DNA from 4 places in the Streptomyces sp. NPDC018000 genome. Region 3 is predicted to be linked to each of the others. Evidence: riboswitches for the same ligand, from Rfam matches in the RefSeq annotation. Region 3 holds a riboswitch; each other region holds the start of a gene.
What was found. A riboswitch is a leader RNA that binds a small molecule or an ion and turns the genes downstream of it on or off. The one in region 3 is predicted to bind cobalamin.
Positions count from the first base shown of each region.

Region 1: another riboswitch for cobalamin. It lies ahead of ACH4EW_RS20175 (prenyltransferase/squalene oxidase repeat-containing protein); the one in region 3 lies ahead of ACH4EW_RS26395 (cobalamin biosynthesis protein).
Region 2: another riboswitch for cobalamin. It lies ahead of ACH4EW_RS14515 (ABC transporter substrate-binding protein); the one in region 3 lies ahead of ACH4EW_RS26395 (cobalamin biosynthesis protein).
Region 4: another riboswitch for cobalamin. It lies ahead of ACH4EW_RS00175 (energy-coupling factor ABC transporter permease); the one in region 3 lies ahead of ACH4EW_RS26395 (cobalamin biosynthesis protein).

Region 1 covers NZ_JBIRGM010000009.1:56,965-64,542, forward strand. The annotation lists gene ACH4EW_RS20170 (SCO2322 family protein) at 1-353, opposite strand, end outside; gene ACH4EW_RS20175 (prenyltransferase/squalene oxidase repeat-containing protein) at 350-1,627, opposite strand; cobalamin riboswitch at 1,735-1,874, opposite strand; gene ACH4EW_RS20180 (MBL fold metallo-hydrolase) at 1,996-3,036, opposite strand; gene ACH4EW_RS20185 (aldehyde dehydrogenase) at 3,247-4,710, shown strand; gene ACH4EW_RS20190 (ferredoxin) at 4,710-4,943, shown strand; gene ACH4EW_RS20195 (DNRLRE domain-containing protein) at 5,136-7,578, opposite strand, start outside.
Region 2 covers NZ_JBIRGM010000005.1:12,812-20,389, forward strand. The annotation lists gene ACH4EW_RS14500 ((2Fe-2S)-binding protein) at 1-10, opposite strand, end outside; gene ACH4EW_RS14505 (ABC transporter ATP-binding protein) at 7-795, opposite strand; gene ACH4EW_RS14510 (FecCD family ABC transporter permease) at 792-1,847, opposite strand; gene ACH4EW_RS14515 (ABC transporter substrate-binding protein) at 1,844-2,830, opposite strand; cobalamin riboswitch at 2,869-2,992, opposite strand; gene ACH4EW_RS14520 (hypothetical protein) at 3,385-3,819, opposite strand; gene ACH4EW_RS14525 (hypothetical protein) at 4,000-4,275, opposite strand; gene ACH4EW_RS14530 (pirin family protein) at 4,968-5,933, opposite strand; gene ACH4EW_RS14535 (tetratricopeptide repeat protein) at 6,107-6,478, shown strand; gene ACH4EW_RS14540 (dihydrolipoyl dehydrogenase family protein) at 6,552-7,578, opposite strand, start outside.
Region 3 covers NZ_JBIRGM010000018.1:22,553-30,130, forward strand. The annotation lists gene cobN (cobaltochelatase subunit CobN) at 1-1,230, opposite strand, end outside; gene ACH4EW_RS26390 (cobyric acid synthase) at 1,239-2,798, opposite strand; gene ACH4EW_RS26395 (cobalamin biosynthesis protein) at 2,795-3,838, opposite strand; cobalamin riboswitch at 3,986-4,117, opposite strand; gene ACH4EW_RS26400 (hypothetical protein) at 4,288-4,518, opposite strand; gene ACH4EW_RS26405 (anion permease) at 4,554-5,819, opposite strand; gene ACH4EW_RS26410 (class II aldolase/adducin family protein) at 6,138-6,797, shown strand; gene ACH4EW_RS26415 (alpha/beta hydrolase) at 6,936-7,578, shown strand, end outside.
Region 4 covers NZ_JBIRGM010000001.1:31,802-39,379, forward strand. The annotation lists gene ACH4EW_RS00160 (energy-coupling factor ABC transporter ATP-binding protein) at 1-392, opposite strand, end outside; gene cbiQ (cobalt ECF transporter T component CbiQ) at 389-1,138, opposite strand; gene ACH4EW_RS00170 (energy-coupling factor ABC transporter substrate-binding protein) at 1,145-1,531, opposite strand; gene ACH4EW_RS00175 (energy-coupling factor ABC transporter permease) at 1,528-2,232, opposite strand; cobalamin riboswitch at 2,262-2,445, opposite strand; gene ACH4EW_RS00180 (DUF397 domain-containing protein) at 2,928-3,137, opposite strand; partial or broken gene ACH4EW_RS00185 (DUF5753 domain-containing protein) at 3,134-3,514, opposite strand; partial or broken gene ACH4EW_RS00190 (ATP-binding protein) at 3,515-3,841, shown strand; gene ACH4EW_RS00195 (helix-turn-helix domain-containing protein) at 4,118-5,041, shown strand; gene ACH4EW_RS00200 (hypothetical protein) at 5,051-5,971, shown strand; gene ACH4EW_RS00205 (enoyl-CoA hydratase/isomerase family protein) at 6,112-6,969, opposite strand; gene ACH4EW_RS00210 (acetate--CoA ligase family protein) at 7,031-7,578, opposite strand, start outside.

The DNA.
Region 1 (7,578 bases), on a different contig from region 3:
GGCGTCTCCCCGGCCGGGGCGTCCGCCGCCGTGCCCGGGTCGATGACCAGCGCGACCCGCTTGGTGCCGTCCTTGGCCGGGGTCTCCGCGCAGATCTTCGCGAAGTCGGGGGAGCGGCGCGGCTTCGCGGAGTCCTGGGAGTCCTCGCTCACCGAGAACCGGAAGCCCTGCACCGCGCCGTCGTCCGGCCGGATCAGGGACGGGCCCTGGGTGGCGTACGTCCAGCCGGTGCCGGAGCCCTCCCAGAACGACCAGTACCGGTACCCGGCCGCCTGGGCCGGTCCCGCGCACAGCACGGTCAGGACGGCGCCCAGGACCACCGGGAGAGCGGCGGCCCTTCCCGCCCGCCTCACGGCTGCTGGTTCTTCCGGCGGCCGCTGATCAGGAAGCCGGCGCCGGCACCGACGACGAGGCCGATGCCGACGTACCACCACACGCCGCCGATCACGTCGTCCCCGCTGTGGACCTCGTCCTTCTCCGTGGGCAGGTATCCGGTGTCGGCGGACGGGTCGGGCGTCGTGATGGCCGCGGGGGTGGGACCGGTCGCGTTCAGCTTGTCGATCAGGTTGACGCCGCCGAAGTCGCGGGCGTCGGCGCCGGTCGCATGCGCGGCCAGGACCAGCTGCGCGTAGGCGGCGGGACCGTTCTGCTCGGCCCAGGCTTTGGAGTTCTTCTTCAGCCAGGTCACGGCCTTGTCCGCCTTGTCCTGGTGGCCCGCGGCGGACAGCGCGACGACCGCGTCCGCGGTGTTGCCGACGTCGGGCTGCGGGGTGGAGTCGGTGGCGCCGGGCATCGGCGCCAGGTCGAGATGACCGCTGGTCGAGAGGGCGTCCGCGAGGAAGTGGGCGCCGTTCTGCGCGGCCTGCTCGGGCGTGAGGTCGGACCCCGGGTGGCAGCTGGGCGCATTGCCCGCTGCGGCGTTGTTCCCCACGGCCATGGCCTTGCCCATCGTGCCGAGCACGGCGGCCGCGGTGGCGTCCGCGTTGGCGGCGAGCTTCCCGGACTTGTCGGGCTGGTAGGCGAAGGCGCCGCCGTCCTTGCCGCCGCACGGGATCGCGAGCGCGAGCAGCGGGTCGTAGGGCGTCTTGCCTTCGGGGGTCGTGATGTCCGCGAGCCGCTGCCCCTGCCGGGCAAGGGCGCCGATCACCAGCGAGGTGGAGTTGGCGTCGCTGGGCGCGCCCGGGGTGTAGCCCCAGCCGCCGTCCTCGTTCTGCACGGACTTCAGCCAGCGGACCGAGTTGTTCACGGTGTCCCGGTGCCCGCCCACCTCGACGAACGCCTGGACGGCGGCGGCGGTGGCGTTGGTGTCCAGCACCGTCTTCTTGTCGCACGGCTTGGAGACGTCGGCCCGGTACGCGGCGTAGGCGCCGTTGGCGCACTGCTGGGCGATCAGCCAGTCCACCGACTCCTTGGCGGGCGTGACGCCCTCGACCCGCTGGGCGAGGAAGGCCAGCGACTGCCGCCAGACCCCGTCGTAGGTGGGGTCCTTCGTGCCGTACAGCCCGGACGGCAGCGCGGCGGACGGCGAGGGGGACGGGGACGGGGCCGCGACCGCGACCGGCGCAGCGGCCGCACAGAACACGGCGACGGTGGCGGCGAGCGTTGCTGCGCTGCGGCGTACGGTCATGGCGGGCGGGGCCTCTCCTGCGGGGGAGCCGGGCACAGGCACGCTTACGCACCAGGCTCCGGCTCCGTATACCTCGACGGTGCCGACCACCGGGGTTCCGGTGGTGCGAGCCGGTCACGACCGCGGACAGGGCATTCCGACTCACCGCCTTCGACGACGGTTCACGGCTGCGTGGTCAGTGCCGGATTCGCACCGGCTTCCCCCTGAACGGGCATGATGACGACTCGCCCACTCTACCGGGCCATATCCTGCCTCCCTTGGGCGGAGGACCGCCCGGGGCAGCGATATACGTCACTGGCCGGGCCGGGCGGGATCGGACGGCCTCCGGGCCGGGCGGGGCGCCGACGCCTGTCCTTGGGAGCCTCCCGTCAAACTGCGACGTACGTCACAGGCTTGCTCCCCGGCACGGCCTCCGCACGCCCGAGCTTCACCAGCCGCCGCAGATGCGCCTCGGCCTCGGAGACCGCGATGTTCCGTGAGCCGTGCGGGATCTGCTCCCACGGCCGGTTCCACTCCATCCGCTCGGCCAGTTCCCACGGCGTGAGCGGTGTGGCCAGCAGTCCGAGCAGTCCGGTCAGCCGCTCCTCGTGGTGGTCCAGGAGTTCCCGAACGCGCCCCGCGGCATCCGTGAACGCGTACTGATGGGCGGGCAGCACCTCCGCGACCCCGAGCCGGCCGATGCGCTCCAGCGAGTCGAGGTAGTCGCCCAGGGGGTCGGTGACCGCCGCGTCGTCCGGGTTCTCGTACAGCCCGATGTGCGGACTGATCCCCGGCAGCAGATGATCCCCGGAGAAGAGCCGGCCCCGACCGGGCAGATTCCCCGGATGTTTCTCCTCCAGATGCAGGCAGACATGGCCGGGCGTGTGCCCCGGCGTCCAGATGGCCCGCAGCTTGCGCCCTGCCAGATCGAGGAGTTCACCGGGAACGATCTCCCGGTCCGGAAGCGCCGACCGCAGTCCGGGCAGGGTACGCATCCGGCCTCCATCGGCCGCGGCGGCCCGCAACGGCGCGAGATGCTCCTCGGGCGCACCGACCGCCGTGAGCTTCGCCGCGAGGTACGTCAGCCAGGTGCCGGGTTCCGACTGCCGGGTGCGGCGCACGATCGCGGTGTCCGCCGCATGCATGGCGATCCAGGCCCCGGACGCCTCGCGTACCTGGCCGGAGAGGCCGTGGTGGTCCGGGTGGTGGTGGGTGATGACCACGCCATGGATGTCGGCGATGTCCGTTCCGACAGCGGTGAGCCCGGCGGTGAGCGTGTCCCACGCCTCCGGATCGTCCCAGCCGGTGTCGATCAGGACAGGACCGCGATCGGTGTCGAGGACGTGCACCAGGGTGTGGCCGAGCGGATTGTCCGGGATGGGGACCTTGATGCTGTGCACGCCCCCGCCGTGGTCGGTCATCTGCGTCATGGGCTCCCCATCTCTCTCCGCGGCCTGCGGCGGTGCTGCGCCACGCCCACTGTAACGAGAACTCGTTCCAGTAGTAGCCCAAGTCGACTATCGGCTTCGGTCGATGGGGTAGTGAGGGGTGATGTCCGATGCGTGGACTCCTAGAACTGGAACTGGTATCAATTTTGACGGGCAATCAGATAACGCGCCGGTTCGCGGGAGGCAGCAGCCATGACCGAGCTTGTCGAACACGGAAAACTGTTCATCGGCGGGGAGCTGGTCGATCCGCTGGGCCAGGACTTCATCGAAGTCGTCTCGCCCCACACCGAACAGGTCATCGGCCGGGTGCCGCACGCCTGCGAGGCGGACGTGGACCGGGCCGTCGCCGCCGCGCGGCGGGCGTTCGACGAAGGGCCCTGGCCGCGGATGACCGTGGACGAGCGGATCGCGGTAGTGACCAGGATCAAGGACGCGTTCGCCGTCCGGTACGAGGAGATCGCCCGGGTCATCAGCTCGGAGAACGGCACTCCGTACACGTCCAGCGTGATGGTGCAGGCGCTCGCCGCGATGATGGTGTGGGACGCGGCGATCACCGTCGCCCGCACCTTCCCGTACGAGGAACGGCGGGACGGGGCGCTCGGGCCCCTGCTGGTGCGCCGGGAACCGGCGGGAGTGGTCGCGGCCGTGGTGCCGTGGAACGTTCCGCAGTTCACCGCCGCCGCCAAGCTCGCGCCCGCACTGCTGGCCGGCTGCTCCGCGGTCCTCAAGGTGTCGCCCGAATCCCCGCTGGACGCCTACCTCCTGGCCGAGATCGCCGCCGAGGCCGGGTTGCCGGAAGGGGTGTTGTCGATCCTTCCGGCCGACCGCGAGGTCAGCGAGTACCTGGTCGGGCATCCCGGCGTCGACAAGGTGTCGTTCACCGGCTCGGTCGCCGCCGGGCGCCGCGTGATGGAGGTCGCCTCCCGCAACCTCACCCGCGTCACACTGGAACTCGGCGGGAAGTCCGCCGCCGTGATCCTCCCGGACGCCGACCTGGACACGGCCGTCGCGGGCATCGTGCCCTTCGCCTGGATGATCAACGGCCAGGCGTGCGTCGCCCAGACCCGCATCCTCGTCCCGCGCTCCCGCTACGACGAGACGGCCGAGGCGTTCGCCGCGGCAGCGGGCGCGCTGAAGGTCGGCGACCCGCTCGACCCCGCCACCGAACTCGGCCCCCTCGTCGCGCGGCGCCAGCAGCAGCGCTCGCTCGACTACATCCGGATCGGCCAGGACGAGGGCGCCAAGATCCTCACCGGCGGCGGCCGTCCGGCGTCCCAGGAACGCGGCTGGTACGTGGAGCCGACCCTCTTCGGTGACGTCGACAACTCCATGCGGATCGCCCGCGAGGAGATCTTCGGCCCCGTCATCTGCCTCCTTCCGTACGGCGACGAGGACGAGGCGGTACGCATCGCCAACGACTCCGACTACGGCCTCAGCGGCAGCGTCTGGACCGCCGACACCGAGCGCGGCATCGACATCGCCCGCCGCGTCAGGACGGGCACGTACAGCGTGAACACCTTCAGCCTCGACATGCTCGGGCCGTTCGGCGGCTACAAGAACTCCGGCCTGGGACGGGAGTTCGGGCCCGAGGGATACGGCGAGTACTTCGAGCACAAGATGATCCACCTGCCGGCCGGCTACCAGGGCGGTGCGTGATGGGGGACCGCTGGGCCGTGGAGGTCGACCGCGGGATCTGTATCGGTTCCGGGATGTGCGTCAACCACGCCCCGGACGGCTTCGCACTGGACTCCGCCCGCCAGTCCCGCCCGTCGGCCCCGGAGACCGACGCCAACGAGCAGGTCCTCGCCGCGGCCGAGGGGTGCCCGGTCGAGGCGATCACGATCACACTGGCCGGCTCGGGGGAGGCGGTGTTCCCGCCGGAGGAGTAGAGGTCCTGCGCTCCGGCCCATCATGAGATGGGCGGCCAACCCGGCGCAGGACCCGGGCCCCTCGGGCGATGCGGAGTGAACGGGACAGGGTCCCGCGCGGTCCGGTCCGGGCGCGCCGCATCCGCCTCCCACGTGAGTGGCCCGTACCGGAAGGAAACCGGTACGGGCCACCTCGTCCACGTACTCCTGGGATCAGCTCAGTGCCTGGAAGTTCTGCCATCCCGAAGTGCCCACGGCGACTCCGCTGCCCGAGATGTTCGGATAGAAGTAGAGCTGGGCGTCGCCTCCGGTGGCCCAGATGTCAGCCTTGGTGTCGCCGTCGGCATCGGGGACAGCCGTGATCAGCGGACGGTTGGCGCGGGTCCAGCTGGACCCGATGATGACAGACGCCGGGCCGAAGCCGAGCCCTTCGCCGGAGTTCCCCGTACCTTCATAGAGGCGCAGTTCGCCGTTGGTCTTGTGGCGTGCGATCAGGTCGACGCGGCCGTTTCCGGTGCGGTCTCCTGGTGCGACAAGGTCGTAGTCGGACCACGATCCGTCGCCGATCAGGACGGGTGCCCGGCTCTGGTCGAGGTAGAAGGACTCGGAGCCGAAGTAGAGCCAGAGCCGGTTGCCTTCCTTGACCAGCAGGTCCGGGTAGCCGGGTACGTCGATGGTTCCATCGCCGTCGGTGTCCAGAGGTCCGTCGACGTCTCCGATAGCGAGGATCTGATCGGCTGCCGCAAAGTGGTTGTTGGTGTCGTCGGCGACGGGGAGTTCCTGTGCGTCGATCTGGCAGGATTGGGACTGCCCGTCCGCTTGCTCGTCACGGCTTGTGCAGGCGAAGCCCAGCCCGTTGTTGGGAAACACGTGCAGCGTTTTGCCCCCATCACCCGGCATCGCAGCGATCAGGTCTTCATAGCCATCGCCCGTCCAGTCGCCGCGATGGGTGATGCCGGCCCCGCTGAAGTCGGTGTTTCCTGCCATAGCGCCTGTTCCCACGCGGCCGTTCCCCTGCCCTGGGTAGAGCCACAGTTCGCCGTTGGTGCGCTCACCGTAGAGGTCGGCGTTGCCGTCGCCGTTGAGGTCTCCGGGCTTGTCCGGCATAGCAGGGCTGTTGGCGTAGAAGAGATACTGCGTTCTGTCGGACCGGTTCTTGGCCGCGTCGAGACTGTTGACGTACACCCTTTGCGAGCCGGCCGAAGGAGGAGTCAGGGTGATCTTGCCGTCCTTCTTCCCGTCCCCGTCCAGGTCTGCCGTGGGTATGACGGTGCGGACGGTGGGGTCCCAGTCGGTCCAGTACTCGTATGACGTCACGTCGTTGACGCCGCCGTTGCCGATGATGAACGAGCCGGGCTTTCGTGCTTCTCCTGTCTGCTCCGGCCAGCCGTCCGAGCCATCGGGGAAGTCGGTCGACTTGATGGTCGGGGGAGTGCTCGGGCGGTTGGGGTCGAAGACGAACCGGCAACCGGGCTGACCGGCGGCCGGTGTCCATGAGGACTGAGAGGTGCTGTCCTCTACCCGGGCCTTCCAGGAGAAGTTGCCGTTGGCGGTGGCGAGGTACTTCTGCAGTGTCGCTTTCGGTACCTTGAGCGGCGCGACCTTGCCGGAGGTCATCGAGACCTGGGTGCTCACGATCAGGACGCCGTTGGGGTCATCGTTGGGGTGATGGCCCGTTGCCCAGAGGTCGAACCGGGCCTTCACCGTGCCGCCGTCGGGGTCGCTGACCTTGGCGTTGAGTGTCACGTCCGTGTTACCGATGGAGACGAACGGGGCCGAGGTCAGGCAGCCGCCCGAACTGGGACTTGTGTCCAGACTGGTCGGGGCGTTGGGCACGGTGTTGTATTCGGTGGACAGCACAGCCGATTTGGCGTCGAACTTCTTCCAGCTGTACACGTCCGCTTCGTCGGTCGCCTGGAGACCGAGTGTGATGTTGGGCCACTTCTTGCTTGCGGCCTCGGTCACTCCGGAGGTCACATCGAAGGCAAGATTTCCACCCGGGCAGGACGAGCTGTAACCCTTGGCGTCGGTCACATCGTCAAGCTTTCGCTTCCAGAACGAAGTGCTGTTCTGGCTGTTCCAGTCGGTGGATGCTGAAATGGAACCGGTCAGCCATATTTCCACCTTCTTCTTGGTGCACGACCACGACCAGGAGTTCTTGGCCCTGAACGTGGACTTGATGACCTGCTTCTTCGTGTTCCAAAGGTTGTTGGTGTCCATACGGAACATGGAGCGGGCCAGCCCGTTGGTCATGTTCTCGTATCCCACACGTGCGGTGGGCGTCGTGGTCCCGTCCCAGCCCGCTCCATTGAAGTATCCGGTGGTCGGTGTCTTCTTGTAGGCGATCGTCCAGGCCTCGCGCGCCCCGGTGACGGCCGGGTCGATGTACACGGGGTACTTCGTCTCTTCGCCCGTGAGTAGAGACTGGTCCGGCGAAAGCGTCATCTGATCGCCGGCGACTCGGATGGGTATGACCGATTCGCGGGCGCCGTGACCGGGCTCGAACTCGCCGTTCGACGCCGGCCCCCCGTCGGATGGTGCGGCTGAACGGGCTGTGGCCGGAGGCGTGGCCGTACTGCTGTCCCACATGCGTGGCGCGGGGGCGACGAACACTTTCTGGTCGGCGGGATTGACGGCGGTCAGGTTGCCGTCACCG
Region 2 (7,578 bases), on a different contig from region 3:
TGTCGCTCATGGCAGCGGGAGGTAGACGACGTTGGGGGCGCCGGTGACCGGGTGGGCGCCGATCCGGGACCGCACCCCGTAGACCTCGGCCAGCAGCTCTTCCGTCAGCACCGCGTGTGGGGAGCCGGACGCCACCACCCGTCCGGCGCTGAGGACGACCAGCCGGTCGCAGTAGGAAGCGGCGAGGTTGAGGTCGTGCAGCACCAGCAGATTGGTGGTGCCCAGCGTCCTGACCAGGCTGAGGATCTCCAGCTGGTAGCGGATGTCCAGATGGTTGGTCGGCTCGTCGAGCGCCAGCAGTCCCGGGTCCTGGACCAGGGCGCGGGCGATCAGGGCCCGTTGCCGTTCCCCGCCGGACAGTTCCTCGAACCGCCGGCCGGCCAGGGCCGCTGCGCCGACGCGCCGCAGCGCCCGGTCGATGCGGTGGGCGTCGTCGGCGTCGTCCTGCTCCCAGAACCGTTTGTGCGGGCTGCGGCCCATCGCCACCACTTCACGCACGGTCAGGCCGAAGGTGCCGGGGCTGTCCTGGGGTACGACGGCGACGCGCCGGGCCCGTTCCTTCACGCCGAGGGCCGCGGCGTCCGCCCCGTCCAGCAGGACCCGCCCCGCTGCGGGACGCAGCGCACCGTACACACAGCGCAGAAAGGTGGTCTTGCCACTGCCGTTCGGCCCGACCAGGCCGACCGTCTCGCCGGGGGCGGCGTCCAGCGCGACCCCGTCGAGCAGGGTACGGCCGGCCACCTCGTAGCTGATTCCGTCGGCGGCGAGCGCCGTCGGGGACGGTGCCGGGCTCATCCGGTGATCCCTTCGGTACGGCTGGAGCGGCGCAGCAGCCAGAGAAAGAACGGGCCGCCCACCAGCGCGGTGACCACCCCGGCGGGGATTTCCTCGGGGGCCGCCACGGTCCGCGCCAGCAGATCGGCCAGCAGGAGGAAGACCGCCCCGCCGAGCGCGGTCACCGGCAGCAGTCTGCGGTGGGACGCGCCGACGATCAGCCGGGCGGCGTGCGGGATCATCAGGCCGACGAAGCCGATCGCCCCGCTGTAGGCGACCAGCACGCCGATGATCAGTGACACCAGCACGAACACCCCGGCCCGGAAGCGTCCGGGGTCCAGACCGAGGCTGCGGGCCCCTTCCTCCCCGGTCAGCAGCAGATCCAGCGGACGGGCCAGACTGATCAGGAGTACGGCCCCGACGCCCAGTACCACGGCAGGCAGCGCCAGTTGGTCCCAGCGGGCGCCGCCCAGGCCGCCCAGGGTCCAGAACATGATCGCCCGCACATGCTCGGCCCGGGAGGACAGCACCAGGATCAGGCTGGTGAACGCGGAGAGCACGTACTGGATCGCCACCCCGGCCAGAATCAGCCGGCCCGTCGTCATGGTGCCGCCGCGCCGGGCCATCGCGTAGACGGCGACCAGCGCCGTCATGGACCCGGCGAACGCGGCAACGGGCAGCGCCACATCGGTGGCCGCCCCGGCGCCGACCCCCAGCACGACGACCACGGCGGCGCCCGCCGACGCCCCGGACGAGGCGCCCAGCAGAAACGGGTCGGCCAGCGGGTTGCGCACCAGCGCCTGGAGCACCGCGCCCGACAGGGCCAGCCCGGCGCCGACGACCGCGCCGAGCAGCACTCTGGGCAGCCGTACCTCCCACACGATCGTCGGGTACGCACCGGTGCGTTCACCGCCCAGGACCGTACTCAATACCTCGCCCGGCGGAATCCGTACCGGGCCGAGCGCCAGGCCGGCCACCGCCGCCGCGAGCAGCAGCACCGTGAGGACGCCGATCACGACGGGGGTCGAGCGGAGGACGGACTTCGGGCCGGGGCGGGCGGACTCCGCGCTCACGGAGTGCCGGGGTGCAGCTGCCCGGCCAGGTCCTGCACGGCGTCGGCGACCCGCACACCGAGCACGGCCGAGGACAGCGGGAGGACCGCGAACTTCTTGTTCTTGATCGCCGGCACGTCCGCGAGCGCCGGATCATTCAGCAGCCGCTTCTTCTTGGCCGCGACCGTGGTGCCGCCGTAGTCGTAGATCACGACCACCTCGGGCTTGCGCTTGATGACCTGCTCCCAGGACACGTCGCCGAAGGTGCCGTCGAGGTCCGCGAAGACGTTCCTGCCCCCGGCGAGCCGGACGATTTCGCTGCCGATGCCGTTGCCGCCCGCTGTGAACGCGGAGCTGTCGCCGGAGTCGTAGACGAACACCGAGGGATGTGAGGAGCCCTTGAGCTCTGTCTCGACCGCCCTGATCTTCTGCCGCTCCTCGGCGATCAGCTTCCTGCCGCGCTCCGGTACGCCGAAGGTCCTGGCGACCTGGGTGATCTCGGTAGCGAGCTGATCGATACCGACCTTGCCCTTGGTGCAGTACTCGATGTTCAGCCGGGTGTTGATGCCGCTCTTCCGGAGCCCCGCCCGGTCCTGGCCCCTGGCCTTGTCGAAGGCGCTGCTGTATCCGCCGTAGACGAAGTCGGGGTTGGCGCCGAGCAGCACCTCCTTGGAGGGGTACTCCTTCGCGAGCACCTTGGTTCCGGCGTATGCGGACCGGTACTTCGGCAGGATGCTGTCGTCCAGGTAGGCGGTCCCGGCCAGCCGGTCCTGGAGCCCAAGGGCCAGCATGATTTCGGTGGCGTGCTGGTTCATGGTGACGGCCCGCTTCGGAGGGGCTTCGAAGGTCGTCTTCATACCGCAGTTGGTGACGGTGTAGGGGAAACCGTCGGCGGCCGGTGCGGCCTCTGTCTTGTCCTCGCCGCCCGTGCCGGAGCCGCAGCCAGTGAGCGGCAGCAGAAGCAGCGGTATGAGCGCGAGTGGTACACGGCGGATCCGGGGCATGACCGAGCCTTTCCGGGGGATGTCCTCGTCCCCTGGTTGTACGGAGAAGGCGGCGCGGCCAGTGTCTGGCTTCCGGGCTGCTGCAGCCCGGTCACAGTGGCGGGACCGTACCGGATTCACACCGGTTTCCTGACGCGCGTCGCCTGAGTTTCGGGGCCCAGTCTGTCAGACCGCATACTGCGGTTGCCTTCCGGGCCGCAACAGACAATCGGGATAGCAGTGGCGAAATGTGATCCCCTCTCCTGTTGGCCGGGTTGCACAAATGCCTTTTGTACCTATGCGTCATTGTTCGATGCGAGGGTGTTGCTGTTCTTGTCCAGCCCCGGCCCTTCACTCCCGAGCACCCCGGCGGCGGCTGGCCCGCCACCCCGAGGAACGCGGCTTTGCCATGTCCCACCCGGCCGACGAACACCGTGCTGCGGACTGAGCGGAGCACAGGTCAGAGGGCCACTGTCCGGCTGGTGTTGGCGCGGCCGGGGGCGCATCGATGATGCCGTGGGTGGGGTCCGGCAAATTCCTGGGGCGGTGGATGGGACCTGGCCCTGCGCTCAGGCTCAGACCTTCACGGTGCCGGAATCATCCCGAATTCCGAGCACGCATGCCACGACAACCATCAGCGAGAGCAGGATCATTACCGCGTTGATCAGCACATCTGGTCCTGCATCCTGCTTCATGGCATTGGATGACGCCATCCATGCGATCGCGCACTGTGCAATCACGCAGCAGCACAGGAAAGCTGCGCGGCCCCCTCGGGGGATCCTGCCGCTGATTCGCGGAAGCGTCAGGACGGCTGCAGCACCCAGCAGAATGATGGCTGCTCCGATCTCGGTTGCGAGGAAGATGGCCGCACCCAATCTGTCGGGAGCGCTGTGGTCGATCTCAGAAGTGTCGATGACCAGAACCATGAACGCGATCTCGAAGAGCAGAATGTAGACGATCTGCAGCGTCAAAATTGCTGCACCTGCCCGCCTGAAGAATGCAGTGGTCAAGTGTTGCTCCTCACGAGAAAACCTTTCTTGATGATTCAGAACTTGCGAAATCGCTGCCACCACCCAAAGTCTCAACCGGACGAACCGGCGCGCCGCTCTCGGGGCATACGGGTGCGGCGGACCGCCCGCGAGGTTTACGGGGCGGTCCGCCTTGTCCGTGCCCTTTGGCGCGCTTGCCGGCTACCGCGGTGTGTCGGCGCTGAGGGTGGTGTCCGGGATGCAGATGATTCCGTCAAACGCCTCCAGGGCGGGTACCTCGATGAACGCGGTGTCCACCCGGGTGCGGACCGGCTCCGGCAATCCGTGACGTCGCGCGTACTCACGCAGCGCCCGCGTGTTCACCAGGGCCGGTTGCCCGGATACGCCCGCGAACAGAGCCTCGACGCTGTCGGGCAGCGCTTCAGGGGTGGCGGCCCGTCCCCAGCGCATCCCGAGCGGGTGGCCCTGGTCAGGCACGTTTTCCACCGTCTCACCGCCGACGAGGTCACGCAGCGGCTCCAAGTCGTAGAAAGGGGCCCCAGGTCTGCTCCCGGGCCCAGGCCGGCCAGCCGGGAGGAGTGAGAGGAGACCCACTGCGTCAGTTCGACGGGGGCGGCCGTGAGGGTTGGCTCGGCCGCAGGATGGAGATCGCGCAGATCGCTGATGTGTGCGTGGACGTGGTGGTTCTGGTCGTTCATGAAATGTGCTCCGCGGTGTGAGTCATCGTCGGAGCCGGGCAGCGCTGAGCACCGCACCGGCGTGATACCGGAGTGCGGCGAAGCTGTCGGAATGCTGGTCGCAGCTTGCCGCTAGGCGGCGCTGCGGGGCTTGATGAACCAGCTCTGGCCAGTGCACAGGAACATGTCGGGACCCTATCAAGGGCAGTCACGGTACGCCTGACAATTTTCCGGCGCGCAGCCGTGCTTTCCCAGTGCGGCCCCATTCATCGCCGCAACCCTCGCCAGGGGTCGCCTCCCTGAATACCCAGGGTCGGCAAGCGTCTGATCAGACCTGGTCACAGGTGCCAACACCCGCGGGCACCGACCACACGAGAAGCCGCACCACGTCGAACACACCTGAGTCCTCTCACCGTTTCGGGCGAAGGGACTCAGTGAAGGGACTCGGTGAAGGTGCACTGCGAAGATCCCTGGCATACACATAGCGCCAGGTCAGCGCACTCGCCCCCGCGGTTTCAGCGCCACCGGCGGCAGTTCGGGAGCGGGCAGCGGATCGCCGTCGTAGCCCTTCACCTCGCCGAATCGGGAACTCTCCATCCAGCCCTTCCTGGCCTCCTCGATTTCCTCGTGGGAACGCCCGATGAAGTTCCACCACATGACGATCTCCTCCTCGAAGGGTTCACCGCCGAGGAGCATGAGGCCCGCGTCGGTGTCCGCACGCAAGGGGAGTTCGGTGCGGCCGCAGCCGAGGTAGAGCATGGAACCGGGCAGCACGGGTACGCCGTCCACCTCGGCCTGGCCGGACATCGAGAGCACCGCGTACTCGAAGTCCGGGTCGAGCGGCAGACGGGCCTCGGCACCGCCGGACAGGGCCAGGTCCGCGCCGACGATCGGGGTGTATGCGGTGCCGGGCGAGGTGGCGCCGTCGAGTTCGCCCAGGATCAGTGTGGCCGTGAGGCCGGGTGCGGTGACGGTCGGCAGTTCGGTGTGGTGCTGGAAATGCGGCTCGACGTGGCGGTGCGCGTTGGGCAGGGCGACCCAGAGTTGGGCGCCGTGCAGAAACCTCGCATGCGACTTCGGACTTTCCTCGGAATGACTGATGGCCCGACCGGAGGTCATCAGTCCCAGCTCGCGCGGGCGGATCGTGCGGAGACTGCCGACGCTGTCCCGGTGCAGGACCTCGCCGTCGTGCAGCCAGCTGACCGTCTGCAGGCCCATGTGGGGGTGGGGCGGTACTTGCATCCCAGGTTCGCCGGCGATGTCGTCCGGGCCGTAATGATCGACAAAGGCCCATGCGCCGACCATCCGGCGACCCAGATTGGGCAGCAGCCTGCGGACCTCGGTGGACTCGCCCAGCCGGACATGGCGCGGGGTGAGGAGTTCACGGACAGGCTCGGCGACGACGAAGCCCCGCCCTCCGCAGACGGAGAGTGTGGCCTGGCGATCGAGATTGCTCATGGCGCTCAACCTATTCCCGTGCGGGGCCGGGGTGCCGGTACCCACGCCGATAATTTAGTGGAATATTCAATCAGTGTGCCATGTTCGGGTGTGTGAGGCACGCCTGAGCGTGCAGCCGGGTCAGTGGCTGGACAGGGCCGGGAGCAATCCCGGTCCGTCAACGAGGAGATCAAGTGAGCGACACCTATTTCGAGTTCGGTACGGCCGCCGACCGCTGGGACCGTGCGCAGATGTTCTTCGAAGCGAAGGAGTACATGACTGCGGCCCGGATTCTGGAAGGCCTGGTCGAGGAGGTGCCGGAGCAGGTATCCCCGCGGCTGCTGCTGGCCCGGGCCTACTACCACTCGGCTCGGCTCGGCAGGGCCGAGACGGAGCTGCGGGCGATTCTGGAGCGCGACCCGGTGGAGCCCTACGCGCGCCTGATGCTCGGTCGCACGCTTGAGCGCCAGGGGCGGAGCGCGGAGGCCACCGGTCACCTGCGGATGGCGGCGGCGTTCTCCGGCGACTTCGACGCGGACCGGTCGCGGCACCAGCGGTCGCGCTGACACTCCGGTCGTCGGCCCCTTACGACCTCGCCCACGATTGGCAGTGGGAGAAGGAGCGGCGTCCGGGCGGGCCCTACGCGTCCCGGTACGCCTCAAGCAGACGCAGCCAAACCTCGCTGATCGTCGGAAACGCGGGGACGGCGTGCCACAGCCGGTCGATGGGGACCTCGCCCGCGACCGCGACCGTCGCCGAGTGCAGCAGTTCACCGATGCCGGGTCCGACCAAGGTGACACCGAGCAGGATCTCCCGGTCGAGGTCCACGACCATGCGGGCACGGCCGCGGTAACCGTCCGCGTACAGGCCGGAGCCTGCCACCGCGGCGAGGTCGTGGTCGACGGCACGTACGCGGTGGCCGGCCTGCTCGGCCTCGGCGAGGGTGAGACCCACCGATGCGGCCTCGGGGTCGGTGAAGACGACCTGCGGGACGGCCGCGTGGTCGGCGGTGGCCGCGTGGGCGCCCCAACGGTCGGTCTCCAGCAACGGCGCGCCCGCGGCGCGGGCGGCGATCGCCGCGCCCGCGATGCGCGCCTGGTACTTGCCCTGGTGGGTGAGGAGTGCCCGGTGGTTGACGTCGCCGACCGCGTAGAGCCAGGTGGTGCCGTCGACGCGGCAGCTGTCGTCGACGCTGAGCCAGGAACCGGGCTTCAGGCCCACCGTTTCCAGGCCGAGGTCGTCGGTTCGTGGAGCGCGGCCGGTGGCGAAAAGGATTTCGTCGGCCTCGACATGTTCTCCGTTCTCCAGCTCCACGGTGACCGGGCCGTCCGGGGCCGTGCGCCGTACGGAGGCCGCCGAGGTTCCGGTACGGATGTCGGCGCCCGCCTCCGTCAGCGCCCGGGCGACCAGCTCGCCCGCGAAGGGTTCCATCTTCGGCAGGAGCCCCTTGCCGCGGATCAGCATGGTCACCCGGGCGCCGAGGGCCTGCCACACGGTGGCCATCTCCGTCGCGACGACGCCGCCACCGATGATCACGAGACGGCCGGGTACCTTCTTCGCGCTCGTCGCCTCCCGGCTGGTCCAGGGACGGGCCCCGTCGACGCCGGGGAGGGCTGGGACGACGGCGCGGCTGCCGGTGCAGACGGCGACGGCCTGCCGGGCGGTG
Region 3 (7,578 bases):
CGGAACACGCGCGGGGGCCGCCGCGAGCTGCTCCTCGGTCAGCCACTCCACGTCGTGGCCACCGGCGTTGATGAGACGGTGGATGAGTTCGTCGCCGTTGTCGGGGTGCCCCTCGACTCCGTAACCGGCGTCGCGCAGGGCGTCCAGGACCCGTACCGCGGATGCGGGCGTATCCAGACCGACGGCGTTGCCGACGCGCGAGTGCTTGGTCGGGTAGGCGGTGAAGACGAGGGCGAGCTTCTTCTCGGCGTTCGTCTTGTGCTTGAGGACCGCGTGACGCACCGCGATTCCGGCGACGCGCGCGGCCCGTTCGGGGTCGGCGCGGTACACCGGCACGTCGTCGGGACCCTGCTCCTTGAAGGAGAACGGGACGGTGATCAGGCGGCCGTCGAACTCGGGGATCGCGACCTGCATCGCGGCATCCATGGGGGAGAGCGCGGCGTCCGAAGCGTCCCACGCGGCGCGCGTGGAGGTCAGGCACAGGCCCTGCAGCACAGGGACGTTCAGCTCGGCGAGCGCGCCGATGTCCCAGGCCTCGTCGTCGCCGCCGGCGGAGGCGTCCGACGCACGGGTGCCGCCTGCCGCGAGCACGGTGGCGACCAGGGCGTCGGCCCTGCCGAGCAGCTCGTGGAGACCGGCGTCCGCGCCGCGCAGCGAACCGCAGTACACGGGCAGCGCGTTGGCGCCACGGGCCTCGACGGCGTCGCACAGGACATCCACGAACGAGGTGTTCCCGGACAGCTGGTGCGCCCTGTAGAAGAGCACGCCGACGGTCGGACGGCCCTCGACGAACTCGCGGCTGCCGTGCAGACCCCACTCGGGCATCTTCTGCGGCTCGGCGAAGCCGTGGCCGGTCAGCAGGACGGTGTCGGAGAGGAAGCGGGCCAGTTCGACGAGGTTTCCGGGGCCGCCCTCCACGAGGTAGCGCAGCGCCTCGGCGACGACACCGGCGGGCACCGACGACTCGGCCATCAGCTCGGCGTCCGGCACGGCCTCGCCGCCCAGCAGCACGGTCGGGATGCCGGACGCCTTGAGGACGGCCAGTCCGTCCTCCCAGGCGCGCTTGCCGCCGAGGAGACGGACGACGGCGACGCAGGAGCCCTCGATCAGCGCGGGGAGTTCCTCATGGGCGTCGATGCGGGTGGGGTTGCCGATCCGGTACGGCGCGCCGGAGGCGCGCGCGGCGAGCAGGTCCGTGTCGGCGGTCGACAGCAACAGCACGGTATTCAGAGGGGCGTTCATGCGCGTGCTCCAGGTGCTCCGGGGGCGATGAAGGGAAGTCCTGACGGTGCGCCCGACTCGATCAGCCGCAGCAGTGCGTCGGTGTCCGCGTGTTCTTCGATGAGGTCGCCGAGGCGGTCGAGCTGTTCCTCGCGCAGCGCGTCGAAGCAGGTGTCGGGGGCGCAGACGAAACGCCGGCCGGCCGCCCGCGCGACCTCGGCCAGGAAGCGGCGGCGGAATTCGTCGCTCTCCAGCGAACCGTGCCAGTGGGTGCCCCACACGGCGCCGACCCGGCAGCCGTCCAGGCCGTGACCCCGGCCGTCGGAGAAGAACGCCTCCCCGCCGTGTACGTCTGCGACGCCGTGATGGATCTCGTACCCCTCGACGGGGGCGCCGAGCGCCTCGCCGACGGGGCGGGCGAGGGTCTTCTCGCGGTCGAAGCGGATACGCACGGGCAGCAGGCCGAGGCCGTCGATGTGCCCGGCCCTGGACTCGACCTCGTCCTCGATGTGTTCGCCGAGGATCTGGAAGCCGCCGCAGATACCGAGGACCGGCCGGCCCTCGGCGGCGTGCCGTACCAGGGCGTCGGCGAGGCCGCGCTCGCGCAGCCAGGCCAGTGCCTTCACGGTGCCGCGAGTACCCGGCACGATGACGAGGTCGGCGTCGGCCAGCTCCTCGGCGCGGTCCACGAACCGGACGACGACGCCCGGTTCGGCCGCCAGAGCGTCCACATCGGTGAAGTTCGACATCAGGGGTACGGCGCACACCGCGACGCGCAGCACGTCGTCGCCGTGCGGCGGCGCGACGACCGATTCGCGTACGGCTCCGCGCAGCGCTGTGCTGTTTTTGAAAGCGGGCCTCAGACCGTCCTCCTCGTCGATCCCGAGGCCGTGGGCGAAGGGCAGCACCCCGTACGTCTGCCGCCCGGTGATCCCGCGCAGCATCTCCAGACCCGGCTCCAGCAGCGACACATCGCCGCGGAACTTGTTGACGAGGTAGCCGGCGATCAGCGACTGGTCCTCGGCGGAGAGCAGCGCCGTCGTACCGAAGAACGAGGCGAAGACACCGCCGCGGTCGATGTCGCCGACCACCACCACCGGGAAGCGCGCCGCCCGTGCGATGCCCATGTTCACGATGTCCGTGCGCCGCAGATTGATCTCCGCCGGACTGCCCGCCCCCTCGCAGATCACCGCGTCATACGTGTCCCGAAGCCGCTCAAGACAGTCCACGACCGTGCCGAGAAGCGCTTCCTGCCTGCCGCCGTGGTAGCCGCGTGCGCTCATCTCGCCCACCGGTCTGCCCATCAGGACGACCTGGCTGGAGCGGTCCCCACCGGGCTTGAGCAGCACCGGGTTCATCAGCGCGGTCGGCTCCACCCGGGCGGCCCGGGCCTGCATGGCCTGGGCGCGCCCGATCTCGGCGCCCTCGCGGGTGACGAACGAATTCAGCGACATGTTCTGCGCCTTGAAGGGCGCCACCTTCACGCCCCGGCGCACGAGCCAGCGGCAGATGCCTGCCGTGACGACGCTCTTGCCCGCGTCCGAGGTGGTTCCGGCGACCAGCAGCCCGCCGCTCATGTCCGTCTCCGTCCTGCGATCCGACGTCCTGTGACCCGGAGTCCTGCGGACCGATGTCCTGCGGACCGATGTCCTGCGGACCGATGTCCTGCGATCCGTCGTGCGACGAGACCCGCACCCAGCCGCCCCGCCACACACATGCCGAGGGCCAGCGCACTCACCCGGCGCGACAGCCGTACCGCGCGTTCGATGTCCTCGGTCTCCACCGCCCGGCCCGTCTCCCCGTTGAGGACGGGGCGGTGTTCTACCCGGCCGCCGTACGCGAGGGTCCCGCCGAGCCGTACGCCGAGTGCGCCCGCGAACGAGGCCTCCACCGGGCCCGCGTTGGGGCTCGGGTGCTTGGCCGCGTCGGCCCGCCACGCCCGTACCGCTCCACGTGGCCGCCCCCCGGCGGCCACGGCGAGCAGGGCTGTGAGCCGGGCACCCGGCCAGCCCGCGAGGTCGTCGAGGCGGGCCGAGGCCCAGCCGTAGCGCCGGTGGCGGGGCGACCGGTGGCCGACCATGGCGTCGAGGGTGTTCGCGGCCCGGAAGCCGACGAGCCCGGGCACACCGGCCAGCGCGCCCCACACCAGGGCGCCGACCACGGCGTCCGAGGTGTTCTCGGCCACGGACTCCACCACGGCGCGGGCGATCTGCGGTCCGTCGAGGGACTGCGGGTCGCGCCCGCACAGATGCGGCAGCCGCTCGCGGGCCGAATCGATGTCACCGGCTGCCAGGGCGGCGCCGATGGTCCGGGCCTCACGCCCCAGGGACGTACCGCCGACGACGGACCAGGTGGCGGCCGCGGTCAGTGCGACGGAGGCGGCGGGGTGGCTGCGTACGGCACGGGTGATCAGCGCGGCACCACCCGCCGCGCCCCCTGCGCAGACGAGCGTGTGCAGCGCGCCCCACCCGCGGTGGTCGCGCCAGAGACGGCGCTCGACGCCTGCTGCGGCCCGCCCGAAGGCGGCGACCGGATGTCCCCTGCGGGGGTCACCGAGCAGCAGATCGCCGATCAGACCGGCCGTGGCGCCGTACGCGAAAATGCGGTCGGCACGCACGGCTCAACCGGCCGTTGCGCCTCGAAGGACCTTCGTACAGGCGGCTCTCGTCGTCGAGAGCGCCACAGAAACGGACGCACGGCAGCCAGGCATGGCGATATGTCCTCACTCAGGGTCCGCGCCCTGGTTCGACGTGACCGGCGACGAGAGTCTCCTGGCTCCCGGATCCGCAGTTCCCCCGGCCTTCCAGCCCGCTCGCGCGCGCCGTGACTTCCGGTGTGGGGGACTGCTCCCCGGTGACAGTGGCGGGACCGCGCCGGATTCGCACCGGCTTCCTCTGCTGTCGCCGTAATCGGCTCCGGCAGTCCACCACGCCCTGCGAACGCCCGTCAACCTGCTGTTGATCTGCGACGGTGCAGTGTGCTGAGCCCCACATCGGACCGGGCACACCGCATCGGGCCGGACACACGAGGTGTGTCCGGCCCGATGCGGTGTGCCCGGAGAAGGGCTCAGGCGACGATCAGATAGATCCCGTACAGGACCGCCGCAGCACACAGCGCGAAGCAGACGTACGCACCGGCGCGGGCCAGCAGCAGCGAGCCGCCGGAGCCGCCCTGCGCCGCAGGTTCGGGCTGCTTGGAGAGACCGACGATGCCCAGGGTGAAGAGACCCACCAGCGCGACGGTGACGACGAGTGAGACGCCGAAGACGGAGCCGAGGGCTGCCCAGTCGATGTTCATGCTGAATCCTTAGACGGCCGGCGTAGGTGGCTGACCTAGAGGGTGGCGGTTCGCGCCGGGTCCTGGGTGGTTCCGGCCGCGGCCGGAATGGTGGCCTTGAGGTCCTGGGTCGCTGCCTGGGCCGCGGTGAGTGGCGGGCTGACGGAGGCGATGGCAGCGGTGACCACGCCCGCGGGCTCGCTGTCGCCGCCCGTCGGCGCGACATCGTCGTGGCCGACCGGCTTGCGGCGTGACACCAGCCAGATCGCCGCGGAGCCCAGGACCAGCAGCGCCGCGACGACGACGACGCCCCAGGTGCCCTGCCTGGTGAGGAGTTCCGCGCCCGCGCCCACCAGGCCCGCGGCCGGCAGGGTCAGACCCCAGGCGACGAACATCCGGGTGGCGGTGGACCAGCGGACCACGCCGCCCCGGCGGCCGAGACCCGCGCCCATCACGGCGCCGGAGCAGGACTGGGTGGTGGAGAGGGAGAAACCGAGGTGCGAGGAGGCCAGGATGACCGTGGCCGCACTGGTCTGGGCGGCGAAGCCCTGCGGCGGCTTGAGGTCGGTGAGGCCGCTGCCCATGGTGCGGATGATGCGCCAGCCACCCAGGTAGGTGCCGAGCGCGATGGCCGCACCGGCAGAGACGATGACCCAGACCGGAGGGTCGGAGTCGGGGGCCAGGACACCACCGGTGACCAGGGCCAGGGTGATGATGCCCATGGTCTTCTGCGCGTCGTTGGTGCCGTGGGCGAGGGAGACCAGTCCGGCCGAGGCGATCTGACCGGCGCGGTAGCCCTTGGCGGTGGCCTTCTCCTGGGCGCCGTTGCGGATCTTTCCGCCGATCCGGTACGTCAGCCTGGTGGCCAGCAACGCGGCCAGACCGGCCACGATCGGGGCGGCGACCGCGGGGATCAGCACCTTGGTGACGACGGTGCCGCCGTTGACCGACGACCAGCCCGCCGACATCACCGCTGCACCGATCAGGCCGCCGAACAGGGCGTGCGAGGAACTGGACGGAAGTCCGACCAGCCAGGTCAGCAGATTCCACAGGATGGCGCCGACGAGTGCCGCGAAGATGACTTCTGTCTGCAGCCCGTCCTCGTTGATGATCCCGCCGGAGATCGTCTTGGCGACCTCCACCGACAGGAACGCGCCGACGAGGTTGAGCACGGCGGACATGGCCACCGCTGTCTTCGGTTTGAGTGCGCCGGTCGAGATGGTGGTTGCCATCGCGTTGGCGGTGTCGTGGAAACCGTTCGTGAAATCGAACACTAGAGCTGTCACGATCACAATCGCGAGCAGCAGCGTGATGTGTTCCATTTACCCAGGCAATCGTTCGGCGTCATTGGCACGTGGACCGTAGGCAACCTGGATGAACGGAAGGTGAACTGAACAGGGCGCTGTGGTGTCTCCAACCGGAGCCGGGCCGTTCCGTTTGTCCTTCGCGGGGCGGTGTGGGCCCGGCGCATGGCCGATCCGGGCCCGGTTCGCCTCCCCCGCCACCACTTTTTGTGAACTTCTCCGCCTTGGATTCGAAGGCCCCGGACGCCGCTCCTTCTCCCACTGTCAATCGTGGGCGAGGTCGTTGGAGTGACCGATCGCATACCTCTTCGCCCGCCGGGCTGGCAGGATCTCCGCATGAGCGATCAGCAGCGGGACGCGATCGAACGTGCCTGGGACGGTGTCGTCGCCACTGCCCGCAGGACGGCGGCGGACGGTCTCGTCGTCGGGACCTCGGGAAATGTGTCGGCACGGGTCGGCGGGACGGTCCTGGTCACCCCGAGCGGGGTGCCGTACGACCGGCTCCGCCCCGAGGACGCCGTCGGCGTCGACCTGGAAGGCAATCGCGTCCTCGGCGAACTGGCCCCGACCAGCGAACTCCCGCTCCATCTCGCGGTCTACCGGAACAGCGACGCCGCCGCCGTCGTGCACACCCACGCGGTGCATGCCACGGCCGTGTCCACCCTGGTTCCCGAGGTCCCTTCGGTCCACTACGCCGCCGCGATGCTCGGGGGACCCGTCCGCGTCGCGGCCTATGCCCGCTACGGGACCGGGGAACTGGCCGAGAACATGCTCGCCGCCCTGCAGGGCCGTACGGGCTGCCTGCTCCAGAACCACGGAACCGTGACCTACGGCGCGACCCTGGACGAGGCGTACGACAGGACCGCCCAGTTGGAATGGCTCTGCCGGCTCTGGCTCGCCGCGAGCTCCGTCCCCGGGCACACCCCGAACCTGCTCTCCCCGGCCCAGCTGCGCGACGTACAGGAGGCGCTGAAGGGATACGGGCAACCGGGTTGACCCGCCCCTGCCTGCCCCGCTGCCCCCCGCTGTCCCATCTGTTGCCATCCGTTCCCATCTGTCCGTCCCGCCCCCGGCGGGACACCGGACGGCCCCCGTCAGCTGGCCGGGTGTGGCGCACGCCGCGACACTGGAGCGGTGCGCCCGGCAACAGTCACGGCAGCAGCCGTCACCACGATCCTCGGCCTCGGTGCGGCAGCGGTCGCGGCCGGCCGGTACGCCTGCGACGCCGCTCTCGGAGCGCCGTCCGGAGGACCACTGCCCACCGACCGCAGGATCACCGTGCACGCCACGGCGGCCGGACAGGTCACCCTGACCCGCTCCTTCGCCGCCCTGCGGCCCGGTACGTACGGACTGGTGGCCGACGACGTCCACGCCGTCGTCGGCCCGGTGATCGAACACGCCCGGCACGCTCCCGACACCGTCGTCCGCAGACTGGAACGCGTCACCCGCGGCAGCCTGGAAACCGGTGCCAAGGTCCGGATCACCCCACAGCTGCACAGCGGCGACCCCTCCTCGGCCCTCGGCCTCGAATACAGAGAAGTCGAGATCCCCGGCGAACTCGGCGCCCTGCCCGCCTGGTTCCTGCCCGGCCCCCGCGACACCTGGGTCATCACCGTGCACGGCCTCGGCACCACCAGGGAACACCCCATGAACGTCATGGAGTTCCTGCACGATCTGCGTCTGCCCGTGCTCGACCTGGCCTACCGCGGCGACGCCGGAGCCCCGCGTTCTCCGGACGGCCTCGCCCACCTCGGCGCATCCGAATGGCACGACCTGG
Region 4 (7,578 bases), on a different contig from region 3:
TCGAGGGCGGCGAGGGCCTCGTCGACGCGTGCCCGGACTTTGGTGTCGGGCAGGCCGAGGTTGAGCGGTCCGAAGGACACGTCCTGGGCCACGGACGCGGCGAACAGCTGGTCGTCCGGGTCCTGGACCACCAGCTGCACGGTCGTGCGCAGCCGGGTCAGTCCCTTGCGGTCGTACGCGACCGGCTGTCCCTGGACCGTCAACCGGCCCGTGCGCGGTTGGAGCCCGCCGCTGAGCAGCCGCATCAGCGTGGTCTTGCCGCTGCCGTTGCGGCCGAGCAGGGCGAGGGCGCGGCCCTCCTGGATGTCGAAGTCGAGGCCGCTGAGGACGGTGGGTCCGTCCTCGTAGGCGAAGGACGCGTCCCGCAGGGCGACGAGGGGAAGCTCGCTCATGTCAGCGGCCTTTCGAGTACGAAGGTGAGGGCGACCAGGGCGGCGAGCAGGGCGAGGCTCGCCGCGACGAAGTGGCCGGAGATCCGGGCCTCGGGCAGCAGGACCCGCAGCGCGCCGTCGTAACCACGCCCGGAGAGGCCGTCCTGGAGCCGGGCCGCCCGGTCGAAGGCCCGGGCGAACGCGGTGGCGCCGAGCCCGGCCAGGGAGCGCCAGGTGGCGGCCCGTGTGGTGTGTCCGAGCCGGGCGGCCTGCGCCTCGCGGATGCGGCGGACCGAGTCCAGGAGCAGGAAGCTCATCCGGTACGTCACGAGGGCGACGTCCACGACCGGCGCGGGAACACCAGCGCGCACCAGCCGCGGCAACAGGTCGGACAACGGTGTGGTGAACGCGAACAGCAGCACGCCGAGTGAGGCGGCCGAGGTGCGGAGCAGCAACTCCGCTGCCCGCACGGGCCCGTCCGGAGCGAGGGCGACGAAGCCCTCGGGGCCGCCGACCTGGACGAGCAGGGGGGCGGCCCCCGTCACGCAGAAGCCCAGCGGCACCTTGTACGAGCGCCACAGTCGGCGGGCGGGCACGCCCGCCGGGCCGAGCAGCACGACGAGGGCCGCTACGAGGACGAAGGCCGCGCCCGGCCATGGAGGCAGACAGATGGCGAGGACGGTGAGGCCGAGTCCGAGTACGGCCTTGTCCGCGGGATGGCGGCGGCGCCAGCGATTGCTGTGCGCCGCCGCGTCGATCGGCAGCACGGCGGGTCAGGACTGCCCGGCCGGCGGAACCGACGGGGCGCTGTCGCAGGAGCCCTCCGGGGCTGCCGGCGTTGCCTCGTTCTGGGAACGCGCGCGCTCCTCGCCCTGCCGTCGTCCCTTGCGCAGGCCGAAGTAGTAGGCGAGGACGCCCGCGCCGAGGGCGGCCTGCAGGGCGAACAGCGCCGACTCGATCTCACCGGACGGCGGCTCGTACAGCGGGGAGAACCAGGGCTTGTAATCCGGCTCGAGCTCCGTGATCGCCGTCTCCGCCTCGGCGTCGGCACCGGCGAACGGCTCCTCCTTGTGGTCGCCGAGGCCGAGGGCCAGGGGGAGGACGGCGAGGGCCGCGACGACGAGCAGCAGCAGGGTGTTGATCTTCGTGTTACGGCTCATCGGGCCACCGCCTCCGAACCGGCCTGCTCACGCCTGCCACCGGTCACGAGCACGCCGAGCCGGGTGAGTTCGCCCTTGCTGGACTGCACCAGCAGACGCATTACGAGAACCGTCAGCAGCCCCTCGCTTACTGCCAGCGGGATCTGCGTGACGGCGAAGATGGAGCCGAACTTGGCGAGCGCGCCCGTGAATCCGCTGCTCGGGTCCGGGAAGGCGAGCGCCAGCTGCACACTGGTCACGCAGTAGGTCGACAGATCGGCGACGAACGCGCCGAAGAAGACCGTGACCATCAGCGGCACGTCACACCGGCGAAGGAGCCGGTACATGCCGTATCCCGCCCAGGGCCCCACAATCGCCATCGAGAAGACATTGGCACCGAGCGTGGTCAGACCGCCGTGCGCGAGCAGGAGCGCCTGGAAGAGCAGGGTGATGGTGCCGAGGACCGCCATGACCGGCGGCCGGAACAGGATGGCACCGAGGCCGGTGCCGGTGGGGTGCGAGCAACTTCCGGTGACGGAAGGCAGCTTCAGGGCGGACAGGACGAAGGTGAAGGCGCCCGATGCACCGAGGAGCAATGTACTCTCCGGATGCGCCTTGACTTCACGGGTGAGTGACCGTACTCCGTGGACGACGAACGGCGCGGACGCGACGCCCCAGGCGACCGCGTGCGCCGGAGGAAGGAAACCCTCGGCTATGTGCATGGCTCAGCGAACCCTCTCCAGCACCTCGTGGATGGTTGACATGCCCTGGCCGGTCTCCTGGCTGACGGGTACCACCGCCCGTACTCCGCCTTCCCGGGTCCTGAGACCCAGTGGCTGCCCGCAAGGGCCGGAGCCGGACTTCCCGATCACAGTGGCGAGGGCCGCACCGGTTTCTCACCGGATTTCCCGTTCACCAAGGCGTGGTGACACTAACGGCCCTGAGCGGCGGTGACAAGCAGGCATGAGATGCGCGAACGGGGCGCATGAGGGCGAGGCGGATACTCTGCTGCTCGCCTCCCGCCCCGCCGGCTGGGACCTCCACCGCGCACCGCGACGGCCTTGGTCGACGGCTACTGGCGCTGGTCCTTTGCCGGCACGTCCACCACTGAGGCGGCGTACAGCCGGGCCCTAGGCGATGCAGTGGCCCTGTCAGCGGTGTGATTCCCGGGATATCCGCGAGCGCCCTGTGTCAGCCGTCGACGTGCAGACGATGCAACGGTGCCGTGGGCGAGGCAATCAACGAGGGCTGCCCTGCGTACGACGGAACCCGCGACTGGCGGATCGGCGGCACGCCGGACTGGCCCGAACTCAACTATGAGTACGGGACCCGGATTCACCGGACTGGTACACGCTCAGCCGGTGAGGAGCCCCGAACCCGCCAGAGCAGGGGCCGGGACCGGGGCGAGTGCTGGCGGTCAGCTCCCGGCTGCGTACATCACGAAGTCGGTCCAGGCCTCGGGGGTCACAGCGAACCGGGGGCCCCGCGCGTTCTTCGAGTCGCGGACGTGGATCGAGCTGGGAGTGGTCGCGACCTCGACGCAGTCGTTGCCGTCACTGCTGTCGCTGTAACTGCTCTTGAACCACGCCAGCTCGGGAGCATCCTCGGCGGAGGTCTTGCGGATCATGTCTCTCCCAGCGCTTGCTCGATGAAGGCCAGCGACTCCCGTGGAGTGAGAGCCTCGGCTCGGATGATGCCATACCGCAGCTCAAGGACCCGGAGCTGCCGCGGATCAGAGACCGGGCGCCCACCGTGCACGCCATCTGTACGCCCCACCCCGGAGCCGTCGTCGAACTTCAGCACTTGGATCTTTCCGCCTGTTCCAGGGTGGTCCCAGCGGTGGGTCGGCATTACCTGAATCTCGACGTTCCGTATCTGCCCCACTTCCAACAGGTGCTCAAGCTGCTGGCGTCGCACCATTGTCCCTCCGATCGGGCGGCGCAGCGTCACTTCTTCCAGGACAAAACTGAGATCCGGTGCCGGTGACCGGTCGAAGATGGAACGGGGCTGCCCTCGGAGTCGGCCGCGCAGATCGTCGCCGAACTGGCGACCAACGCCGTGGTCCACGGCCGCGTACCGGGCAGGGACTTCCGGCTGGGCCTCACGGTCCACGGCGGCGGTGCCGGTGTCGGCGCGTTCCTGCGGATCGAGGTGTGCGACACCCGTGGCGGGTGCCTTCCGCCCGGTCCGAAGGGCATGGCCGTCCCGGATGGCGACTGCGAGTCCGGGCGCGGTCTGCTGATCGTCGAGGCGCTCGCCGACCGTTGGGGCGTCAGCCCCGGTCCCGTGCCCCGCAAGACGGTCTGGGCAGAGCTCGACCTCGCACCGTGACCGCCGCCACCGGGTCGCGGATTTCCACGATTCGGTGGCCCGCGACGTGGCGGCGCACGACATCAAAAGCCTCAAAGGACGTGGCAATTACCCTTCCCAGCCCCACCCGGCCTCCCGTCACCCACACGGGTGAGGTTCACCAACTGAGCTGGAGTTCATGCCGGTTGGCTGGCATATGCTCGCCGCGAAAAGCAACCCCAGAGATGCGTCGGCCCCCGGCCGGGACTCACAATCCCGATCGAGGGCCTGACCAACGAGGAAGAGAACAGCTTCCCGATGGATACCCAGCAGATTAGCGCGTCTTCACGCTCCTCGTCCGGTGTCGTGCACGACAACTCCCGGCACACCAGCCGATTCACGGTCGTGGGCAACCACCTCACCCAGCACCGCGAGCTCTCCCTCACCGCGATCGGGCTCGCCGCACACATCCAGTCGCTGCCCGCCGGGGCCAGGATCGGCATCAAGGACCTCGCCGGACGCTTCCCGGAGAGCGAGGCCCGGATCGCCGCAGCGTTACGCGAACTCGAAGCCCACGGCTACCTGCGACGCACCCGCACACGCCTGGCCAACGGCCGGATCGTCACCCGTACCGTCTCCTGCAACCAGCCTGCCGACCGGCGGCCCGCAGACGCTCTGCCGGGCCGTGAGTGTCCGCCGCGCCCGCAGCGTACGGTCCGGCCGTCGACGCCCGTCCGGCCCTGCCGGGAGTCCGAAGCCGACGACGCGCATCCGGCCAGGTCCCGGACCCATGCCAAGCCCGTGCCCCGTCGTGAGCCCGCGCCGCTGCTCGTACCGCAGCCGGCCTTCCCCGCCGCGTCCCTCCTCCGGACCGCCACCGAGCTTCTCGCCGGGCTGCACCGCCAGGACCCGCGCCTGCTGCTCTCCCTGAAGGACGTGGACGTCCTGGCTCCGGGGGTCGCCGCATGGCTGGAGCGCGAGGTCGGCCCCGCCGCTGTACAGCACGCCCTGACCAGCGACCTCCCGCCCGAAGGAGTGAGTCGCCCCGTCGGTCTCCTCGCCCACCGACTTACCGCCCGGCTTCCGCCACCGCCCCCGTTCCGGGCCCCGGCCACGCTCCCGCCCCGGCCGATCCCGCTGCAGAACTGCGACGGCTGCGACCGGGCATTCCGCGCGGCGGAGCCAGGAATGTGCTCCGTCTGCCGGAGTGACAACTCCCATCCGACCGCTCAAGAACTCTAGGAAATTCATATGGTCAGTTCGTCCCACGAGGCGATGCATCGCATCTTCCAGGAGTACCCGGGACTGTTCTCCCGCGTCTCCGAGGTATTAGGGGTCGAGATCGGTCCGCCTGCCTCAGCCACCGTCATGCCCACCGACCTCACCGAAAACCGGCCCCTCGAACGCCGTGTCGACACCCTGCTGCGCATCGACATGGAGGACGACCGGTCCTACCTTCTGGCGATCGAGGCCCAGGGGAAGAAGGACCCGGAGAAGCCGGCGAGCTGGATGTACTACCTGTCGTACCTCCAGGCGAAGTACAAGCTGCCGCCCATGCTGCTGGTCGTCTGCCAGGACCGGGCCACCGCCGAATGGGCCGCACGCCCTTTCACCTTCGGGCACCCGCAATCGCCCGTGCTCACCCTGCAAGCCCTCGTCGCCGGCCCGCACAACATGCCGGTGATCAAGGACGTGGCCGAGGCCCGCAAGGACCTGGCGCTGGCCACACTGGCCGCGATCACACACGCTGACAATCCGGACGTCGGTGCCATACTGAAAACCCTGTCCGCCACACTGCGGGACGTGCCGGAAACCATCGCCGATCCCATCGTCGAACTCATCGCACAGGGCCTGGGCAACCGCCCGGCCGCACAACAGTGGAGGAACCTGGTGGCCGTGGACCTTTCTTTCTATACGTCAGCCATTTCGGAAGAAATCCGGGACGAAGGCCGCGCAGAAGGTCGGGCACAAGGCCGCGCAGAAGGTCGGGCAGAAGGTTGTACGGAGGGCATCGCGAGAAGCATCCTGCTCCTCCTCGCCCAGGCCGGCACCGACGTACCCGACGAGGCGCGTGAGCGCATCACGGGCTGCGCCGATCTCGACATCCTGAGCCGCTGGCTCCTGCGGGCCGCCACCGCCGTGTCCGTTGAGGACGTCTTCGCCGAGAAGTAGGCAGACTGCGGCCGGGACCCGCCGGTGGCCTACGCCAACGGATGAGTCCCGGCCGCACACCAGGGGAGGAACCCGGTGGCTGCGGACCCCGGGCAGTTCCCCCGTAGTGACGGCGACTGACGTGAGCGCCTCCAGAGCCCTCAAAGCCCCCGGTACTTCGGCGTGCGCCGCTCAACGAAGCTCGCCACGCCCTCGTTGGCGTCCTGCGTCGTCATATTGATCTCCTGGGCCATCGCCTCCGCCGCAAAGGCCGTCGCCCGGTCGGAGTCCAGGGAAGCGTTCACGAGCTGCTTGGTGAGGGCGATCGCCCGGGTCGGGCCGTCGGCCAGCCGCTGGGCCCACGCGCGGGACGCCGCTTCCAGCTCCTCGTCCGGGACCACCCGGTTGACCAGCCCCAGACGTTCCGCCGCCGCCGCCGGGAGCGAGTCGCCGAAGAACATCAGCTCCTTGGCGCGCTGAGGGCCGATCAGGCGCGGCAGCAGATACGCGCCGCCGCCGTCCGGTACGAGGCCGCGGCGTACGAAGACCTCGATGAACTTCGCCGACTCGGCGGCCAGCACGAGGTCGCAGGCGAACGCGAGGTGTGCGCCGATACCGGCCGCCGTGCCGTTGACGGCCGCGATGACCGGTTTCTCGCAGTCCAGGACCGCGCCGATCAGGCGCTGAGCGCCGAGCCGGATGGTACGGGCCACATCGCCCGGTACCCGGTCGCCCGTCGACGGGGCGCCGCGCAGGTCTGCGCCCGCGCAGAAGCCGCGACCGGTGGCGGTGAGGACCACGGCCCGGACCGTCGGGTCGGCGGAGGCCTCGGCGAGGAGCGCGATGACGCGTTCCCGCTGGTCCCAGGTGACGGCGTTCATCGCCTCGGGGCGGTTGAGCGTGATCCACGAGACGCCGTTGTCAGTGGTGTGGAGTATCAATGAGTCGAGCGGGTCGGCCGGCGCGGCGGGCCCGGTGTGTTCGGTGTGCTCGGCGGTGTCTTCGGGGGAGGACGGCATGAGGCAGCTCCTTGGCAGGTGGTGGGGTGACGGGCGGCGGGAGGGGAGGCCCGGTGACCGGTCAGCGGCAGACGGCCAGCGCGTCCAGTGCCACCGCGCCCTGTCCCCGCCCCAGCACCATCAGCGGGTTGATGTCCAGCTCGGCGAGGTCGTCGCCCAGTTCCAGCGCCATCCGCTGCACCCGCAGCACGACCTCGACGAGCGCGTCCACATCCACCGGGGGGCCTCCGCGTACGCCTTCCAGCAGGGCGCGGCCGCGCAGTTCGCCGAGCATCGACCGCGCCTGGTCCTCGCCGAACGGCGGTACCCGTACCGCCGCATCGTGCAGTACCTCGACCAGCACACCGCCGAGCCCGACCGTCACCGTCGGTCCGAACAACGCGTCCTGCGTGACACCCACCATCATCTCGACGCCCCGCTCGACCATCTGGCAGACCAGGATTCCGTCCAGTTCGACGCCCTCGTACCGTGCGATGTCGGTCAGCTCGCGGTACGCGTCGCGCACCTGGCTGGCGGAAGTGAGCCCGACCTTGACCAGACCCAGCTCGGTCTTGTGCGCGAGCCGGGCGCCCGATGCCTTCATGACCACCGGGTAGCCGACCAGTCCCG